2 linked regions of the Gemmata obscuriglobus genome follow. The protein of the gene in region 1 interacts with the protein of each later gene in a pairwise test. Links are inferred from orthologs where the notes say so. Each region holds a gene or a part of one and is shown on either strand. Other genes may lie near its edges.

What was found.
Region 2: the proteins of aceE (region 1) and nth interact in binary tests that used the Escherichia coli proteins (3 or more experiments, as listed by UniProt). The link is inferred for Gemmata obscuriglobus from one-to-one orthologs.

What each region holds. Positions count from the first base shown.
Region 1 is NZ_CP042911.1:5,608,840-5,618,383, forward strand. What follows is about bases 2,588-5,990. They hold aceE (pyruvate dehydrogenase (acetyl-transferring), homodimeric type), read left to right. Parts: upstream 2,588-2,961; coding sequence 2,962-5,790; downstream 5,791-5,990. Other genes in these bases: GobsT_RS23485 (hypothetical protein), read right to left, coding at 2,588-2,826. Outside these bases: GobsT_RS23480 (hybrid sensor histidine kinase/response regulator), read left to right, coding at 1-1,271; more of GobsT_RS23485, read right to left, coding at 1,753-2,587; GobsT_RS23495 (2-oxo acid dehydrogenase subunit E2), read left to right, coding at 6,036-7,691; GobsT_RS23500 (ABC transporter permease), read right to left, coding at 7,819-9,462; GobsT_RS23505 (hypothetical protein), read right to left, coding at 9,464-9,544. UniProt on the Escherichia coli protein: Component of the pyruvate dehydrogenase (PDH) complex, that catalyzes the overall conversion of pyruvate to acetyl-CoA and CO(2).
Region 2 is NZ_CP042911.1:8,810,086-8,819,205, reverse strand. Bases 2,988-5,966 are described here. They hold nth (endonuclease III), read left to right. Parts: upstream 2,988-4,090; coding sequence 4,091-4,843; downstream 4,844-5,966. Other genes in these bases: pepT (peptidase T), read left to right, coding at 4,891-5,966; GobsT_RS36585 (enoyl-CoA hydratase/isomerase family protein), read left to right, coding at 3,256-4,089; GobsT_RS36590 (RNA polymerase sigma factor), read left to right, coding at 2,988-3,088. In the rest of the region: GobsT_RS36605 (carbon starvation CstA family protein), read left to right, coding at 1-1,427; GobsT_RS36600 (hypothetical protein), read left to right, coding at 1,424-1,828; GobsT_RS36595 (hypothetical protein), read right to left, coding at 1,843-2,109; more of GobsT_RS36590, read left to right, coding at 2,357-2,987; more of pepT, read left to right, coding at 5,967-6,129; GobsT_RS36570 (transposase), read left to right, coding at 6,245-7,402; GobsT_RS36560 (exosortase/archaeosortase family protein), read left to right, coding at 8,526-9,120. UniProt on the Escherichia coli protein: DNA repair enzyme that has both DNA N-glycosylase activity and AP-lyase activity. The DNA N-glycosylase activity releases various damaged pyrimidines from DNA by cleaving the N-glycosidic bond, leaving an AP (apurinic/apyrimidinic) site.

The sequences.
Region 1 (9,544 bases):
TGAAACGGGCCGACGGGGTGTACCGCTGGTTCCTCGCGCGCGCCAAGCCCGTGGGCGGGCCGGGCGGAACCCGCCGCTGGTTCGGCGCCGCCACCGACATCGAAGAGCAGAAGCAGCGCGAGGCCTCGCTGCTCCGGGCCGACGTCCAAAAGGACGCGTTCCTGGCGACCCTGGCGCACGAGCTGCGGAACCCGCTGGCCCCGATCGCCGACGTGGCCCACCTCCTGGGCTCCGGCGGGCTCGACGACGGGCGGCTGCGGGAGGCCGGTGCGCTGCTCGCGGGGCAGGTCCGGTTGCTCACCCGGCTGGTCGACGACCTGACGGACCTGAGCCGCGTGCGGCGCGGCGCGGTCGAACTGCGGTGCGAGCCGGTCGCGCTCGCGGACGTGATCCGAACGGCGGTCGAGACCAGCGCCCCGCACATCCGCGCCGCGGGGCACCGACTGTCGCTCGAGCGCCGCTCGGAGCCGGTGATCGTGCGCGGGGACGCGGTCAGGCTGGCGCAGGTCGTCTCGAACCTCCTGACGAACGCCGCCAAGTACACCCCGCCCGGCGGAAACGTCTGGCTCGCGCTGGACCGGGACGGAACGGAGGCGGTGGTCCGGGTGCGCGACGACGGCGCCGGCATCGACCCGGCACTGCTGCCCCGCGTGTTCGACATGTTCGTCCAGGAGCGGCGCCTCCAGGAACAGGCCCCCGGCGGCCTGGGCGTCGGGCTGACCCTGGCGCAACAAATCGTCGAGCTGCACGGGGGGGCGATCGACGCGCGCAGCGCGGGGCCGGGCCGGGGGGCCGAGTTCGTGATCCGGCTCCCGCTCGCCGCGACGAACGAGCCGCCCCCGCCCGGCCCGCAGCCGGCGCCCGCCGGACCGCTCCGGGTGCTCGTCGTGGACGACAACGAGGCCGTCGCGCAGAGCTTCTCGTGGGTCCTGTCGGGGTGCGGGCACACCGTTGCGGTGGCGCACGACGGCCCGCGCGCGCTCGCGTTGGTGCGCGAGTTCCGCCCCGACGCGGTGCTCCTCGACCTCGGGCTACCGGGGACGAACGGCTGCGGGGTGGCGCAGGCGATCCGGGAACTGCCGGAGGGGGTCGGGGCGCTGCTCGTGGCCGTCACCGGGTGGGGAACGGAGGACGACCGCCGGCAGACGCGCGGGGCCGGCTTCGACCACCACCTCACGAAGCCGGTGAACCATCAGGAGCTGACAGCACTCCTGGCAACCGTCTCACGGCAGCACGGCCAAGCGGCAACAGTTCGGAACACGTCCGGGTAAATGGGCGACCGTCTTGATCGCCGCCACAGCGAGGCCGGTGCAACACAAATGACGTTCACCCGCCCCGCACCGAGCCCAGCGACGTGAATACAAGCGGCAACCGCTGCTGCCTTCAAGACGCCGGGCGGGTCGTGGTCGAACCGCCGATATCAGCCCTTCCAGTTGCTCACATCATTGGGGTTGCGGAATCGACTTCAACTCGTTTCCGGCTGCCATCGGACCGCCCCTCGCCGACATCCCGATCACCCACGCCGACAAGCGGGCGCCTCGTGAACCTTCAGGACTGCGAGTCAAAAGTCGTCAAGTCAGCAAGTCGTACAGTCACAAACCATCATTATCACTGGATTTGTGACTGTACGACTTTCGACGATCGGACTTTTGACCCGAAGCTCTTCAGCTCCAGACATTTGAGTCGTATCGCCACTGGCCGGTAGGGTCCACAACCGGTGAGCAATCGGAACTTCCGCGCACCACCTCTTCACTACGGCAGGGGTACGTCTTTGAACTCGAACGGTACGGTCACATCGGCGAGTGGCGCGGGCGTTTCGTACACGAGCGCCCACCCTTTCCCGGTCGGGTTAGCGAACCCCGCCTTCGCGTTCTCGTCGAACCGATGGATGACGCGCAGCGGGCTCGTCTGTTCCGGCTGCGGAATCTCGTACTCGTCGATCGTTACGAAGTTCCCGTCCGGCGAGCGGAGCCGCAGCCGGTTGTCGCGGAGCCACGGTTGCCCCTCGAAGCTCTGAAACACCGGCTGCCCGGACGGGTAACCGAGTTCCAGCACGACCTCCCATGTGTTGCCTTTCTTTTGAAGCTTTTTTAGCGCGCCCGTCACGCCTCCCAACGTTTGCGGCGGCGGCAGCGCTCCACCGGGCGCCTCGAACTTAAACTCCAGCAGCCGGTCGGCGACGGTCGCGTGAAACGCCCCCGCGAGCGCGGTCAGACGCTGGGCCGTCCGCGGGACGCCCTCGATCTGCACTTTCATCTCGGCGGTCGCGCCGGACGGAAGCACCTGGGCCGACCCGCCCGTGTCCCGGAGTTTCGACCCCCGGTCGTCGGTCACCTTGCTGACCCGCGGCGTGGTGTCGATCCGGTACACCTTCAGTCGCGGCTCCCAATGGGCCAGCAAGGCGACCTCGTGGAACGTGGCGCCCGCGTCGAGCAGCGCGCGGCCGGTGACCCCCTTCGCGACCACCCGGAACGGACCGCTCGTAGCGGCGATCTCTTTCGAGTCGCCGCGCGGGAGCAGTTCCACCCGCGCCCCGCTCTCGCGCACCACGATCCGTGCGCCCGACGTGTCGGCGCTCTGCTGCAACGCGGACCAGAACGGCGCCTTGTCGAACGCGGCCCCGCACTTGGCGTTGACAAGCAACGGCGGTACCGCGATCGGCACCCCGGACTGCTTCGACAACTCCGCGACGACCTCTCCCAGCGGCGCGCCGGCCTTGGCGAACGTCACGGCGGTCGGGGCCGGAACCGGCGGCTTCGACGGTTCCGCCGCGGCCAGCGCCATGAGGGTGCCGAGAGTGAGGGGTATAATGGGCAGCAAGCGCATGCGTGGCTCCCGGTCTCGGGCGGCGTCCGGTCGTATAGACGACGCGGAAGGACCCACCTATCCTAACCTTGCTAGAAGAGCCGAGCCACTCGCGGTTCCTGCCCTGCCATCCGCCCGCTCACGAGGACGTTGTCGATGCTCGTCACCCCCGACGTGTTGGCACACACCAGCGCTCGACTCCCCGACGACGTGGACCCGCAGGAAACGACCGAATGGCTCGACGCGATGGAGGCCGTACTCAAGCACGGCGGTCCGGAGCGGGCGAAGTTCCTGCTCGAGACGCTGATCGCCGCGACCGAGCGCGGCGGGGCAAAAATGCCCGGCGGGATCACGACGCCGTACGTCAACACCATTCCGGTCGAGTTGCAAGCCCCCTTCCCCGGTGACCGCGCGGTCGAGCGGAAGATCAAGAGCATCGTCCGCTGGAACGCGATGGCGATGGTGCTCAAGGCGAACAAGAACACGAACGTCGGCGGCCACATCTCCACCTTCGCGTCGGCGGCCACCCTGTACGAAATCGGCTTCAATCACTTCTTCCACGGGAAGTCCGCGGACCACCCCGGCGATGTGGTGTTCTTCCAGGGCCACGCCAGCCCGGGCATGTACTCGCGGGCCTTCGTCGAGGGCCGACTCGACGAGATCAAGCTCACGAACTTCCGCCAGGAGCTCCAGCCGGGCGGCGGGATCTCGAGTTACCCGCACCCGTGGCTGATGCCGGACTTCTGGCAGTACCCGACGGTGTCGATGGGCCTCGGCCCGATCATGAGCATTTACCACGCGCGGTACAACCGGTACCTGCACGACCGGAGCCTGGCCCAAACGGACAAGGCCCGCGTCTGGGCGTTCCTCGGCGACGGCGAGTGCGACGAGCCGGAATCGCTCGGCGCGATCAGCCTCGCGGGCCGCGAGAAGCTCGACAACCTCACCTGGGTCATCAACTGCAACTTGCAGCGGCTCGACGGCCCGGTGCGCGGCAACTCGAAGATCATCCAGGAGCTCGAAGGGATCTTCCGCGGCGCCGGGTGGAACGTCATCAAGGTGGTCTGGGGGACCGACTGGGACGAGCTACTCAGAAACGACCACACCGGGGCGCTGTCGCGCCGCATGATGGAGGTGGTGGACGGCGAGTACTGCAATTACGTCGGCCGCGACATGCGGACGGCCGACGAGGTGAAGGCCGGGAAGCTGATCAGCGAGGAGGAGGACGCCGAGCGCCGCGGCCAGTACATCCGCGACACGTTCTTCAACACGCCGGAGCTGAAGGCGCTGGTCGAGCACCTCTCGAACAAGCAGGTCGCGGCCCTCAAGCGCGGCGGGCACGACCCGCTGAAGGTGTACGCGGCGTACAAGACCGCGACCGAACACAAGGGGCAGCCGACCGTCATCCTCGTGAAGACGGTGAAGGGCTACGGCATCCCCGGCGACGGCGGCCAGGGCAAGTTCACCACGCACCAGCTCAAGAAGCTGGCGGTGCAGATCGAGGCCGTGCCCGACATGAAGCCGGAGGAGAAGGCGAAGCGCCAGATGCTCGCCGCGCTCCGCCAGTTCCGCGAGCGGTTCGAGCTGCCGGCCATTTCCGACGAGGAGCTGGAACACATCCCGTTCTACCGGCCGTCGGCCGACAGCCCCGAGGCCAAGTACGTCCGGGCGCGCCGCGCCGCGCTCGGCGGGCCGCAGCCGTTCCGCAACAACCAGTTCGTGCCGTGCCGCCCCCCGGAGCGCAAGGGGTTCGAGCGGCTGTACGCGGCCACGATCGCGGGCAAGGGCCAGTCCACGACGCTCGCGTGGGTCAACCTCATGACCCAGCTCTGCCGCGACCCGAACGTCGGCCAGCTCCTCGTGCCGATCGTGCCCGACGAGGGCCAGACGTTCGGCATGCCGCCGATGTACAAGGCGTTCGGCATGTACTCCAGCGTCGGGCAGCTCTACACGCCGGTCGACAAGGGCTCGCTGTCGGAGTACCGGGAGTCGAAGACCGGCCAGATCCTCCAGGAGGGGATCAACGAGGCGGGCAGCATGGCGAGTTGGATCGCGGCCGGCACCGCGTACAGCACGCACGGCGTCAACACGATCCCGTTCTACATCTACTACTCGATGTTCGGGTTCCAGCGGATCGGCGACCTCGCCTGGGCCGCCGCCGACGCCCGCTGCCGCGGGTTCCTGATGGGCGCCACCGCCGGCCGCACCACCATCAACGGCGAGGGGCTCCAGCACGAGGACGGCCACAGCCACCTCGTCGCCATGACCATCCCCACGTGCCGCACCTACGACCCCGCGTTCGCCTACGAGCTCGCGGTGATCGTCGAGGAGGGCATCAACGCGATGTACGTGCGGGGCGAGGAGTGCTTCTACTACCTCACCATTTACAACGAAAGCTACGACATGCCCGCGATGCCGAACGAAGACGTTCGCGCGGGCATCATCAAAGGCCTGTACCCGGTGAAGACGGTGCGGCCCGAGGGCGCAAAGCTCGAGGTGCAACTGCTCGGCAGCGGTGTGATCCTGAACGAGGCGCTGCGGGCGCAAGGCATCCTCGCCGAGAAGTACGGCGTCGCCAGTACCGTGTACAGCGCGACCAGCTACCAGATGCTCCGCAAGGACGCGATCGAGTGCGAGCGCCACAACCGGCTGCACCCGGACGCGCCGAAGAAAACGCCCTACGTCTCCCAGGTGCTGGGCAACACCAAGGGGCCGATCGTCGCCACCAGCGACTACATGCGGGCGCTGCCCGAGACCGTGGCACCGTACCTCAACGGCCGGCTGCTCGCGCTGGGCACCGACGGCTTCGGCCGCTCGGAAACCCGCAAGGCGCTCCGTCGGTTCTTTGAAGTGGACGCCGAGAACGTGGCGGTCGCGGCGCTCTACTCGCTGTTCCAACAAGGGCAACTCGACCCCGGCACCGTCAAAAAGGCGGTCGCGGAACTGGGCCTGAACCCGGGCGCACCGCACCCGTGGACGGTCTGATACACATACCCGGTAATATTGCCGCTTTCTTGACGAGCCGCGACCGCCAGGGAGCGGTGCCACGTATCCCGCTCCCTGGCGGTCGCGGCTCGTCAAGAAAGCGGCACCCGTTGCGGGTTCATGTATGAGGACCGGCTCACACGTTGCCAACCCGAAGGTCGTAAAGCCGCACAACAATCTCCGGCTTTACGACCTTCGACTTTCGAACCTTCGACAGCACGCGAAGCAAGCATAAAGAGCCACACATGGACTTTCATCTGCCGAACCTGGGCGAGGGCATTGAGGGCGGAACCATCACCTCCGTGCTGGTGAAGCCCGGCGACACGGTCACCACCGGTCAGCCGGTGATGTCCGTCGAGACCGATAAGGCGTCGATGGAAGTCAATGCCGAGTCCGACGGCACCGTGGACGCTGTGCTGGTGAAGCCCGGCGACAAGGTGAGCATCGGCGCCCCACTCCTGAAACTCGGCGGCGGCCAAAAGGCCGAACCGAAGGCGGAAGCGAAACCGGCCGCGAAAGCCGCGGCCGAGGCGAAACCCGAGCCGCCCCCAAAGGCCGCTCCGGCGCCCGCTCCGTCGAGCGGCGCGGCGACCGCGTTCGCGCTCCCCGCGCTCGGCGAGGGCATTGAGGGCGGGACCATCACCGCGGTGTTCGTCAAAGCCGGCGACGCTGTGAAAGCCGGCCAGAACGTTGTCGCGATCGAAACCGACAAGGCCGCGATGGAAGTGGCCGCCGAAGCCGACGGCACCGTCGAGGCGGTCCACGTCAAGCCCGGCGACAAGGTGAGCATCGGCGGCCCGCTGCTAACGCTCAACGGCGGGGCTGCACCTCAACCGCAGCCGAAGGCGTCCGCCCCAACTCCCCAGCCGCCCGCGACGAAACAACCCGCCACTGAACAGGCAAAGCCCCAACCGCAGCCGACGCATGCGGCGTCCGCCAACGGGAGCAACGGCGCCACAAAGGCGATTATTCCAGCCGGCCCGGCTACGCGTAAACTGGCCCGCGAGCTGGGCGTCGCGCTCGCCGAGGTCAAGGGCACGGCCCGCGGCGGCCGCGTCACCCTGGACGACCTCAAGGGCTTCGTGAAGGGCGAGCGCACCCGCGCCAAGGAGAGCGGCAGCGCGGGCGGGGCGCTCGCGGCCGACGCGGTCGTCGTTAACAAGTACGCGCTCCCGCCGCTGCCCGACTTCTCGAAGTACGGCGCGGTCGAGGTCGCCGACGTTGCGACCATCCGCCAGACGATCGCGAAGAACCTCACCGCCGGCTGGCGCACCATGCCGATGGTGACCCAGCACGAGCTGGCCGACATCACGGACCTCGAAGCGGGCCGCAAGCGGTTCGTGGACCAGCTCCCGAAGGGCGCCTCCAAGATCACGATGACGGTGCTCGCCATCAAGGCGTGCGTCGCGGCGCTCAAGGAGTTCCCGCGGTTCAACAGCTCCTACGACATGAACGCCGGGAAGCTGATCCTCAAGAAGTACTTCCACATCGGCATCGCGGTCGATACCGAGCGCGGGCTGGTGGTGCCAGTGATCCGCGACGCCGACAAGAAGAGCATCCGCGACCTCGCCGCGGAGGTCTCTGCCCTCGCGGTCAAGGCGCGTGACAACAAGCTGAGCATCGACGAGATGCGCGGCGGCACGTTCACCATCACCAACCTCGGCGGGATCGGCGGGACCGCGTTCACCCCGATCGTAAACTACCCGGAGGTGGCCATTCTCGGGCTGTCGAAGTCGGCGATGCAGCCGATCGTAAAGGACGGCCAGATCGTCGCCCGGCTGATGATGCCGCTGAGCCTGACCTACGACCACCGGGTCATCGACGGCGCCGACGGGTGCCGGTTCACGGTGCGGCTCGCGCAACTCTTCAGCGACCCACTGCGGCTCCTCATGGAAACGTGAGCCCGAAGCAGGCAGTCGTGATCGCGCGGGAGCGGCACACCATCCGCTCCCGCGCGGCCGCGGCTCATTGCCAAACGTTACAAACGTTCCCGGCCGCGGAGCCAGAGGCGCGAGCCCCGAAACCCGATCACACACCGCGAACAAGATCGCGGCCCGCGCGCCACCACAACCCGGCGGCGGCTAAAACACAGACGGCCGCGGCGGCCAACAGCCAGCGAAACAAATCCTCCTGAGAGATCGCCAGTTCGCTCCGCGCGGCGTTCCACACCGCCGCCGGCCAGCCCGCCGCCAACAGGGCCACCGGCAGCAGCAGCCGGAACGCCCGCACGTCCGCCACACAGCGAACCGTCAGCCACGCTCCGAGTGCGATAACGAACGCGATCCCGGATGCGGACAGTACCGCCGCCGCTACCCCCACCCGCACGCCCTGTTCGGCGATGAACGCCATCCCCACGGCGGTCACCGCGACCGCCACGAACCCGCTCCCGCGTTCCGCGTGCGCCTGAACCTTCGACCGCAGCACGGCCCGCCGGTCGAGCGGGGCGGCGAGGAGCGAATCGAGTGTGGCACGGAACCGCTCCCCCGCCACCGCCCCGCTCACCCCGACCGCCACCGGGAGGAGGTAGCGCCCGGCCGCCAGAACTCCGGCGGCCATCAGCAGCCACCCGCCCTCAACGGCCGACAGAGTCCGAGACCGGGACGCGTCGCCCGCGTTGAGACCACGCACCAACCGATCGACCTGGGCCCAGGTGCCCCACAACAGGCACAGCAGCGCGAGCACGGCCGCGAGCCCCCTCAGCACCTTTGACGCCAGCGGCAAGGTCCACGCCGGGCGCCAGCCCACGCACCGCTCTTTCCACAGCACCGGATCGGCCGGATCGAGCGGCGGGAGGTCCGGCGGCACCTCGTCTTCGGGCCGGATGAGGGGCGGTTCCGCCGGCCGTGGCGGCGGCGGGTACGTGGTCACCGGTGGCGGGCCGGCCGTCGCCTCGCGGAGCCGCAGCGCCCCCGCCGCCCGGGCCAGCAGCGCGAACCCGATCAGCACCTGAAGCAGCGGGTAACCCACCGCGAGTACCAAGAAATCGGTGTCGGAAAGTCGGAACCGGGAAGCCAGCACCAGTACGCCGAACGGCGTCGCTAACAGACACGGCGGCACGAAGGCGCCGCACACCAGTACCACGGCCCGCCCGTAAGCGCCGACGACCGCGGACCGCAAGTCGGGCGCGCGGCACGCGGCCCCGACGCCGATCGCACCGCACAGCACCACGGTCCCAACGGTCAGAGCGTAGCCCGCGCCCAGCAGCCGCACATCAATGCCACCGAACAGGACCGTGATCATGAGCACCGGCACCCCCGCCAGCACCGCCGCCAGCACGAACGCGATGCGCCCGGCCGCCTTGCCGAACACGATCTCCCGGTCGCTCATCAGCGTGATGAGCAACAGGGGGAGCGTTTGCCGGTCCTTCTCCTCGGCGACCGCCGAAGCGGCCAGCGCCGGCGTCACCGCGACCACGGCGATCAGTTGCGCTTCGAGGGTGAGCAGTGCGAACGTGCTCGCGAACTCCGCGCACTCGCGCAACGAGAGCGGGGGCAAGCGGGACAGGAAAATGAGGCGCAGGGGCAACGGGGAGAACGAGTAAGCCGTCAGCCCGAGGAACGTGAGGAACAGGGCGTAGAGGAGCACCAACCGGACGCGCATGGCCTGGCCGCGCCGGGCCAGCCGGCGCAACTCCCACACGGCCAACGTGCCGACCGAGGCGAACGGCCACACGCTACTGGTCCTGGAGCCCGAGTGCGACCCCGGCGCGGCCGAACGGGCCGACCGCCGTGGGCCACGCGCTCACCGCCTTCAC
Region 2 (9,120 bases), 3.2 Mb from region 1 along the record:
GGGGCGTGCTCACGCTCGCGGCGGTCGTGATCGGCGAGCCGGTGTCGCGGTCGGCGCTCGGGGCGTATTTCTCGCTCACGCGCGAGCAGACCATCGCCGCGCTCGGCACCTACGGGTTCGTCGCGGCCGTGTTGCCGGTGTGGCTGCTGCTCGGGCCGCGCGACTACCTGTCGAGCTTCCTGAAGATCGGCACCATCGGGCTGCTCGTTGTGAGTGTGTGCGTTGCGAACCCCGCCCTCCAGGCGCCGGCGCTGAACGAGGTGTTCATCAACGGCGGGCCGACCTTTCCCGGCCAGATCTTCCCGTTCGTGTTCATTTGCATCATGTGCGGATCGATCAGCGGGTTCCACGCGCTCGTCTCCAGCGGCACCACGCCGAAGATGGTGGAGAAGGAGTCTCACATCCGCACCATTGGCTACGGCTCCATGCTGATGGAGGGGCTGGTCGCCGTGACGGCACTCATCGCGGCGGCGGCGCTGCCGTCGGAGCTGTACTACGCTATCAACGTTCCGATCGACCACGAGGCCAAATGGAACGACGACCTCGACAGGGTGTACGATCGCTACGGCGTCAAGGTGCCGCCGGAGGCGGCCGACCCTGCGCACGCGACCAACGTCAGCTCGCCCCAGCACCTCGACTTGGGCCGGGTGGAAGAGAAGGTGGGCGGGGAGTCGCTCCGCGGGCGCACCGGCGGGGCGGTCACGCTGGCGGTCGGCATGTCGGTCATCTTCGAGCAGGCGTTCATGTGGCTCGGGGTGCAGGGCGAATCGCTGCTCAAGTACTGGTACCACTTCGCGATCATGTTCGAAGCGCTGTTCATCCTCACCACCATCGACGCGGGCACGCGCATCGCCCGGTTCCTGTTGCAGGAGAGCGTCGGGCGCGTTTATGCGCCGGTGGCGCGGCCGGACTGGCTCCCGGGCGCGGTGCTCGCCAGCGCGACCGTGACGCTGGGCTGGGTCGGGCTGGTGTGGACCGGCAGCATCACCACCATCTGGTCCATGTTCGGCATCGCGAACCAACTCCTCGCGGTGCTGGCCCTCGCGCTAGTCACCACGTGGCTCGTGAACAACGGGCGCGGCCGGTACGCGCTGGTCACGGCGCTGCCGATGCTGTTCGTGTGCAGCACGACGTTCACCGCCGGAACGCAGCTCGTGACGGGGCAGTTCGCGGGCATGATCTCCAGCGGGCGGGCGAAGGTTGAACAGGGGCAGCAGCAACTGGCCGGCGCCACCGGAGCCGCACACAAGGCGGCCGAGGACCTGATCGCCGCAGGGGAGAAGTCGATCTTCACCGGTTACATGAACGCCGGGCTCACCGTCTTCGTCATCACCTGCGTTCTCGCGCTGCTGCTCTGGTCGGCGGCGCGGTGGGCGAGCGTGTGGCTCGGCCCGCCCCGGCGCCCGAACGCGGATGGTACGGCATGACCCGGCACGCACGCGAAGCCGTCTCGCTCGCCCTCGCGGCGGCGCTCGGGGAACTGGCGCTCGTCGCCCTGATGACCGACTGGGCGCAGCCCGGGGCGAGCGCGCTCGTGCTCGGATTTCTGCTCGGGCCGCCGCTGTTCCTCGCGCTCGCGGCGTGGCGCCGCCGCGCCCACGCCGACCGCTCGCGGGTGCTGTTTTGGGTCGCCGTTGTGGTCGCGGTCGGCGGGTTGGGCGTGCTCGGCTTCGACCTGTACCGGTACGATTCCGACCCGCAGTTCCGCCGGACGCCGGGTATGAACCGCGTACTCGTGCCGGTCGTGCAGTGGGGCGTGCTCCTGGTGATCTGGGCCGGGATGACGTTCCAGGAAATGCGCGAGCGGCGCGCCGCGAGCCGGCGCTAGCGGTCGGCCCGTGCTCACTTCGCCGAGTGCAGTACGAGGTCGAACGTCGGGCGCGTGCTGCCGTCCTTGAACGTCGCCCCGGCCTTCGAGTAGGCAATGCGGTCGGGGTGCGTGGCGTCGCGCTCGAACTTCACCGACAGTTTCACGATACCGTACTCGGACAGCGGCTTCACCTCGCCGGCGTCGCACACGCCGTTGGCGTTGGCGTCGTGCCAGAGCGCGAGGGTGTCGAGTTCCGCACCCGAGATGACGCCATCGCGGTTGTCGTCGAGGGTGGCCATCGCATCGTGGCCGGTGCCCCAAAACAGCCAGAACGTTACGCTGCCAAACAATAACTGGCCGGCGGCCTACAGGCGACCCCAGGCGGTCCGAGACCGCGGCGCGCGATTCGGTTATGCCGGTCGCGCCGGCGCGGGGTAGAATAGGGGCGCGGAAGGACACGCGCCGACCGGTTGTGTAAGGTTCGCACACCGGCTAGGCTTATACTGTTGGATGCGCCGCTCGAAGGCTCCCTGAGGCACATCGGCCGTGGAAGACGACACCCCGTTCACCGCGGTGGACCGCGACCTGCTCAAGCGGTGCCTGAACCGTGACCCCGGGTCGTGGAACGACTTCGTGGACCGGTTCCTCAGTCTCATTTACCACACCATCGGGTACACCGCGCACCTCCGTAGCGCCCGTGTGGGGCCGGAAGACGTTGAGGACATCGCGGCCGAAGTGCTGCTCCAGATCGTCGCAAACAACTTCAAGGTGCTGCGCGAGTTCCGCAAGCAGTCCAGCCTCGCAACCTACCTCACGGTCATCACCCGCCGCACCTGCATTCACGAGCTAGTCCGCCGGCAGAAAGTGAAAGATGCGATCCGCCGGGGCGAGTCGCGCCTGCCGGAGCCGGAGCCGGACGACGCCCCCGTTGCTCAGAAAGGAATGGAAAGCCTGGAAGAAGTGGAGAAGCTGCTCAACCGGCTCTCCGGGCCGGAGCGCGAAATCGTCCGGCTCTACTACCTGGAAGGGCGGACGTACGAGGAGATCAGCACCGAGACCGACGTACCGGTCAACACCATTGGCGCGGTGCTGTCGCGGGCGCGGAAAAAGCTCCGGGCGTCGGTCGCCGCGTCCGGCACCGAACTCCCCGTGCTGGCCAACAGCTTGAGGCCGGCCGCAGCCCCCAAACCGCCGCTGAGCGCGGTCATCAAGCCAAGCAAACCGAGCAAGACCAAGCGGGAACCGCTCCCGGGCGACAAGACCGAAGTGCCCGAGTAACGCAAGGTGATTCGCAAAACCCTTGGGCGGCAAGTTGGCCGTCACTGGGGGGCCGACGCGTGCGAGCGCGGGTTGCTCAGTTGGGCCACTCTGCCAGGATGCTGCCCGCCAAGGGCAGCCGGTGAGTTCGGGTTGAATTCTCGCGGCCGAGCCGCCACCATTCTGGAATGCTGTTCGAGTCCGCACACCTTCGCGTTACCTGCGAGTACGGCACCGCCACGCTGTGGCTGGCGTTCCCCGGCGACCCGGTGAACGCCCTCGACGCGCCGCGGCTCGCGGAACTCGACTCCGCACTCGGGGCGGTCGAGCGCAGCCTCTTCGTTCACACACTCGTGGTGCGCTCCGCGAAGCCGTTCGGCTTCTGCGCGGGGCTGCACCCCGATGTCGCGCGCGTCACCGACCGGGCCACCTTCGCGGGGCGCGGGCAGCGCGTGCTCGCCCGAATCGGCGCGCTCCCGTTCGCGACGGTCGCGTTCATCGACGGGCCGTGTCTGGGCGCAGGCTTCGAACTGGCGCTCGCGTGTGACCACCGGCTGTGCGTGTCCGCGCCGCACACCTTGCTCGGGTTCCCGGGCCGGTTCGCGTGCTTCGGCGGGAGCAACCGCCTGCGGAAGCGGCTCGGGAAGCGGGCCGGCGCGTTCATCGAATCCGGCCGGACGGTGTCCGGTCGGGAAGCACGCGACCTGGGGCTCGTGGACCGTGCGTTTTGTACCCGTCGGGCCAAGATCGAGCTGCGCACCTTCCTCGACGAGCGGGAACGTCGCCCCTACGCCCCTGACCGCGTGCCGGACGAAACCGGGTTCGCGCACGAGCGCCGCGCCTTCGCGCAGGTCGCAGCCGAGAGCCTGAGCGCCCGGGCGCGCGCCCCGCAGGACGCGGACACGTTGCTCGCCCGCGGGTTCATCACGCCGCTCGAAGCCGAGCAGATGCGGGCGCGCGCCGCGGCCCCCACGCCCGCCCCGGCGGCCGAACCCGAACCCGCGCTCTGCAGGGCCGCGTGACATGGGCGAACCCGACCCGACCGCACCGAAACTCGCGCCCGCGCGCGACCGCGTCGGCCCCATCAACGAGCGCCTCGCCCCGCTATACCCCGAGTTCGAGGGCCTCAACTACGCCAACCCGTTTCAGCTCCTCGTCGCGGTCGTGCTGTCGGCCCAGTGTACCGACAAGCGGGTGAACACTATCACGCCGGCGCTCTTCGCGCGGTTCCCGACCGCCGCCGACATGGCGACCTGCGACATCCGGGAGTTGGAGCAACTCGTCAAGCCGTCCGGGTTCTACAAGAACAAGGCCAAGAACATCCGCGCCGCGTGCGTGGAGATGGTCGCCCGGTTCGGCGGCCAAGTGCCCACCGACCTCGACGACCTCGTGAGCTTGCCCGGCGTGGGCCGCAAGACCGCGAACGTGATCCGCGGGCACGCGTTCGAGACCCCCGGCGTGACGGTGGACACGCACGTCGGGCGGCTCTCGCGGCGCCTCGGGCTCACCCGCCACCAGAGCCCCGTAAAAGTGGAACTGGCGCTCGCGGAGATCGTGCCGCAGGCCGAGTGGCTGCACTTCAGCGGCCGGCTCATCATGCACGGGCGGAAGGTCTGCCTGGCGCGCAAGCCGCGGTGCGAGCAGTGCGCGGTCGCGGACCTGTGCCCCAAGGTCGGGGTGAAGGGGCTGGCTGCTTCCCGGCGCCGGAAGAAAAAAGCAAAACCGGATTCACCGCAGAGGGCACAGAGGGCGCAGAGAGAGCCGGAGAGTAAATAAGACCCTGTCGCCCTCTCGTGCCCTTTGGCCGCCGCGGTGGAACTCTCATGGCCCTCGCCACGCACACCCTTCTGGACCGGTTCCTGCGGTACGTCCGCATCGACACCAAGGCGGACGAGCGGTCCACGTCGTACCCGAGTTCGCCGGGGCAACTCGTGCTGGGCGCGATGCTCCGCGACGAACTCCTGGCCCTGGGGCTGAAAGACGCGGTGCAGGACGAACACGGCCTCGTGTTCGCGACCGTCCCCGGCAACGTGGCCGGCGCCCCCACGATCGCGTTCAACGCCCACGTGGACACGAACCCCGAGAACAGCGGGAAGGACGTGCAGCCGCAGGTCATCCGCGACTACCGCGGCGGCGACATCGTTCTGCCGAAGGACACCTCGAAGGTGATCCGGGTCGCGGAGAACCCGGAGCTGAACGGCCTGATCGGCAAGACCATCATCACCACCGACGGCACGACCCTGCTCGGCGCCGACGATAAGGCGGGGGTGGCGGTCATCATGGAAGCCGCGCGGCTGCTGACGGAGAACCCGCAGATCCCGCACGGCCCGGTGCGGATCGTGTTCACCTGCGACGAGGAGATCGGGTTCGGCGTCAAGCACCTCGAGCCGGCGCAGATCGGCGCGGCGGTGGCGTACACGCTCGACGGCGCGGGCAGCGGCGAGATCGAGGACGAGACGTTCTCCGCGGACGCCGCGACCGTCACCATTACGGGCGTGAACATCCACCCGTCGATCGCGAAGGGGCGGATGGTGAACGCGGTGCGCCTGGCGGCGATGTTCGTCGACCGCCTGCCGCAGCGGACGATGAGCCCCGAAACCACCGACGGCCGGCAGGGGTTCCTGCACCCGATCACGATCGAGGGCGGGGCCGGCGAGGTGAAAATCGGGTTCATCCTGCGAGACTTCGACACCGCGCAGCTCGCGGTCCAGGCCGACCTGCTGCGCGAGATCGCCCGTCAGGTCGAGCGCGAGCACCCGGCCGCGAAGGTGACCGTCGAGACGCGCAAGCAGTACCGCAACATGAAGGACGGGATCGCGCGGCTGCCGGCGGCGGTGACGCGCGCCGCGGAGGCGGTGCGGCGGGCCGGGATGGAGCCGAAGCACAAGATCATCCGCGGCGGCACGGACGGCTCGCAGCTCACCGAAAAGGGCCTGCCGACGCCGAACCTCTCGACCGGCGAACACAACCCCCACTCGCCGCTCGAGTGGACGTGCCTGGAGGAGATGGAGGCCGCCGTCCGCGTGGTGCTGGAGCTGTGCCAGGTGTGGGCCGAGAAGTGACCCGGGTGCGAGTGATACCAAATCCAGTAGTTTCAAGTTGGGCGATTTATGAGTAGCGGGCCGCATGGGTTTACCGGTCAATGGTGGTTACCACGCCTCCACTGTCGGAGCCCCCATGCGACCCAAACGTCAGTCTATCCGAGCCACCCCGGCCCACGCCACCCGGCACCTCCGTCCGGTCCTGACCGACTGGCTCGGCCGTGCGGTCCAACTGCCCAAGCGTCGCCGCACCTGTACACCCGAGGTGGTGTGGCGGGTGGTGCTGTTCGCCGCGGCGTTCGCCCGCTCGGTGGCCGCGGCCTGTGCCGCGATCGCCGACGCCCCGTCCGGGCAGGCCATCTGGGATTGCTTGTACCTCACGCTGCCCAAGCGGCGCCGCACCCTCGAGCGGCGGTTGCGGCCGGCCCTCCACGCCCCGCTCGGCAAGCGGAAGCGGGCGGCTCGGGTCGCGATCGACTACCACCGGATCGGGTACTTCGGGACGCCGAACCGGGACACCACCCGGTCCAAGGGGGCCGGCGGCACCCACACGTTCCACACGTACGCCACCGCGTGCCTCGTCGGGGGACCGGACCGGTACACGCTCGGGTTGACGGCCGTGGGCGAGAAGGAGCCGATGACCGCGGTGCTCACCCGGCTGTTGGATCAGGTGACGGCGGCACGGGTTACGGTCCGGGTCGCGCTGCTGGACAAGGCGTTCTTCTCGATCGCGGTGATGCGGTTGCTCCAGGCGCGGGGTGTGCCGTTCGTGATCCCGGCCGTGGTCCGGGGCCGCAAGCCCCGGCCCGGGGTGAAGGGGGTCGGGTTGCGGGCCGTGCGGCGGCGGGGCGCGGGTCGATATGCGTACACCCACGCGGATCGGGGCACCTCGGTGCGGGTGCACGTGGTGATCGCTCACAAGAGCTACCGGTACCGGCGGACCGGGGGCCGGCGGAGCAAGAAGTTACTGTACGCGGCGTGGCGGGTGAGCGGGAGCCCGGTGGCGATTCGGGACCTGTACCGGACCCGATTCGGGATCGAGAGCAGCTACCGCCAGTTGGGGCAGGTTCGGCCCCGGACCTCGACCACCGATGGGGTCGTGCGACTCCTGTGGGTGGCCGTCGGGCTGATCCTGCGTAACGCCTGGTTGTGGTCCCGCTCAGCCCGCGGCCTCGGGTGGACACTGGCGGCGGTATGCCTGATACTGTTGGCCGATGGGCTGGCACCTACAGATGGCGAAAATAAGTCCATTACTACTGCACGATCGGCCAACAAAACCAAGCCGCCAACTTGAAACTACTGAAATCCGGTTGAAGAGTAACGGCGTGTGGGTAAGCGTCACATTACTGCGTCCCGGGTAGTTAACGTTCCCGCAACGCTTCAGCCTGCTGAACTGGCCTTTCGCTTTCCTGCGGTTTGTCGAGAATCGCGGGCATGACGCGTGCGGCCCCGATTCTCGATGCCGCCTTCGTCGCCGCGTTCCGCTCCGGCACCCTGACCCCGGACCAGGCCGAAGCGGTTCTCCCGCGTGACCGGGCCGCCGCCATCTTCTTCCTCCAACTCAGCAGCACCCTCGGCCCACCCACACCGGCCAGCGGTGCCCACCAGCCGTCCGGTTCCATTCCGCCTTACGCCAAGCCGCCCGCACCACCGCGTCGCAAGAAACGCGGTGCCCAACCCGGGCACGCAGGTGCCGCCCGACCCCGTCCCGAACAGATCGACCGCCGAGAAGTGCACCAACTCCCCGCCTGCCCCACGTGCGGCGGCAACCTCACCCGCACCCGGCGTTCCCGCACCCGCATCGCCGAGGACATCCCCGCCGACCTGAAACCCGTCGTCACCGAGCATACGATCCACCGCGACTGGTGCCCGTGCTGCCGGAAGCAGGTCGACCCCCAGGTCCCCGACGCGTTACCCAGCCGGATCACCGACCTGGCGGTCAGCGACTGGGCGCACGCGCACGCCCGGCGGCTGGGGAAGCGACTGCACAAGTACGGTGAGAACCTGCTGACGTTCGTGGAATTCGAAGGCGTCCCGTCGAGCAACAACCACGCGGAACGGGAGGTGCGCCCGGCGGTTCTGATTGGGAAGGCCAGTTACGGCAACCCGAGCGAGCGTGGCGCGCGGACACGGTCGGTGTTGATGAGCGTGGTGCGGACATTGAAGAGGCGGGGGCTGGATCCGATGAGTACGGTCGTCGATGCCTTGCGAAGCTACGCGACGACCGGGACACTGCCACCCCTGCCGGAGAAAGCCAGTTCAGAAGGCGGAAGCGTTACACGGAACGGCCCTGCTCAAATCTCGAACGCAAAACTTGGGGTTGATTCCCCCTCCGCGCATCTGACACAATCCCCCAACTCTCGGATTCCGGGTCACGGACTCAGACCCGCAATCGCCCGGTTCGTACGGGGACACGGATGTCGTCTGTCAGCTTCGCACCGTCGAATTCCGCCGCGCCCGCCGCATCCCAATCGCGCCTCGCGCTGTGGCAGGGCGTTGCGCTCGTCGCCGCGCTCGGCTGGGCCTACCTGCCCATGCTCCGCGTGTTCGCCGACAAGTGGATCAACGACCCGCAGTACTCGCACGGGGTGCTGGTGCCGTTCTTCTCCGCGTTCCTGATCTGGCGCGGCGCGAAGGGCTCCGCCCTGGTCCTCCGGCCGCTCCCCGTGATCGGGTGCGGGCTGCTCGTCGCCATCCTCGTGCTGCGGGCCGCAGCCGGCGCCCTGCTGTTCCACCAGCTCGACGCGGCCTCGCTGCTGCTGGCCCTCGTGGGCGTCGCGCTCGCGGCGGGCGGGGTGCCGCTGCTCAAGCTCGTCGGCCCGGGCATCCTGTTCCTCGTGTTCATGATCCCGCTGCCCTACGAACTCGAGCGCAACGTCGGCGGGCCGCTGAAGACGGCCGCGACCGTCGCCAGCACGTTCCTGCTCCAGACGCTCGGCCAGCCGGCCATCCGCGACGGCAACCTGATCCTCATCGACGAGGTGCGGCTGGGCGTGGTGGACGCGTGCAGCG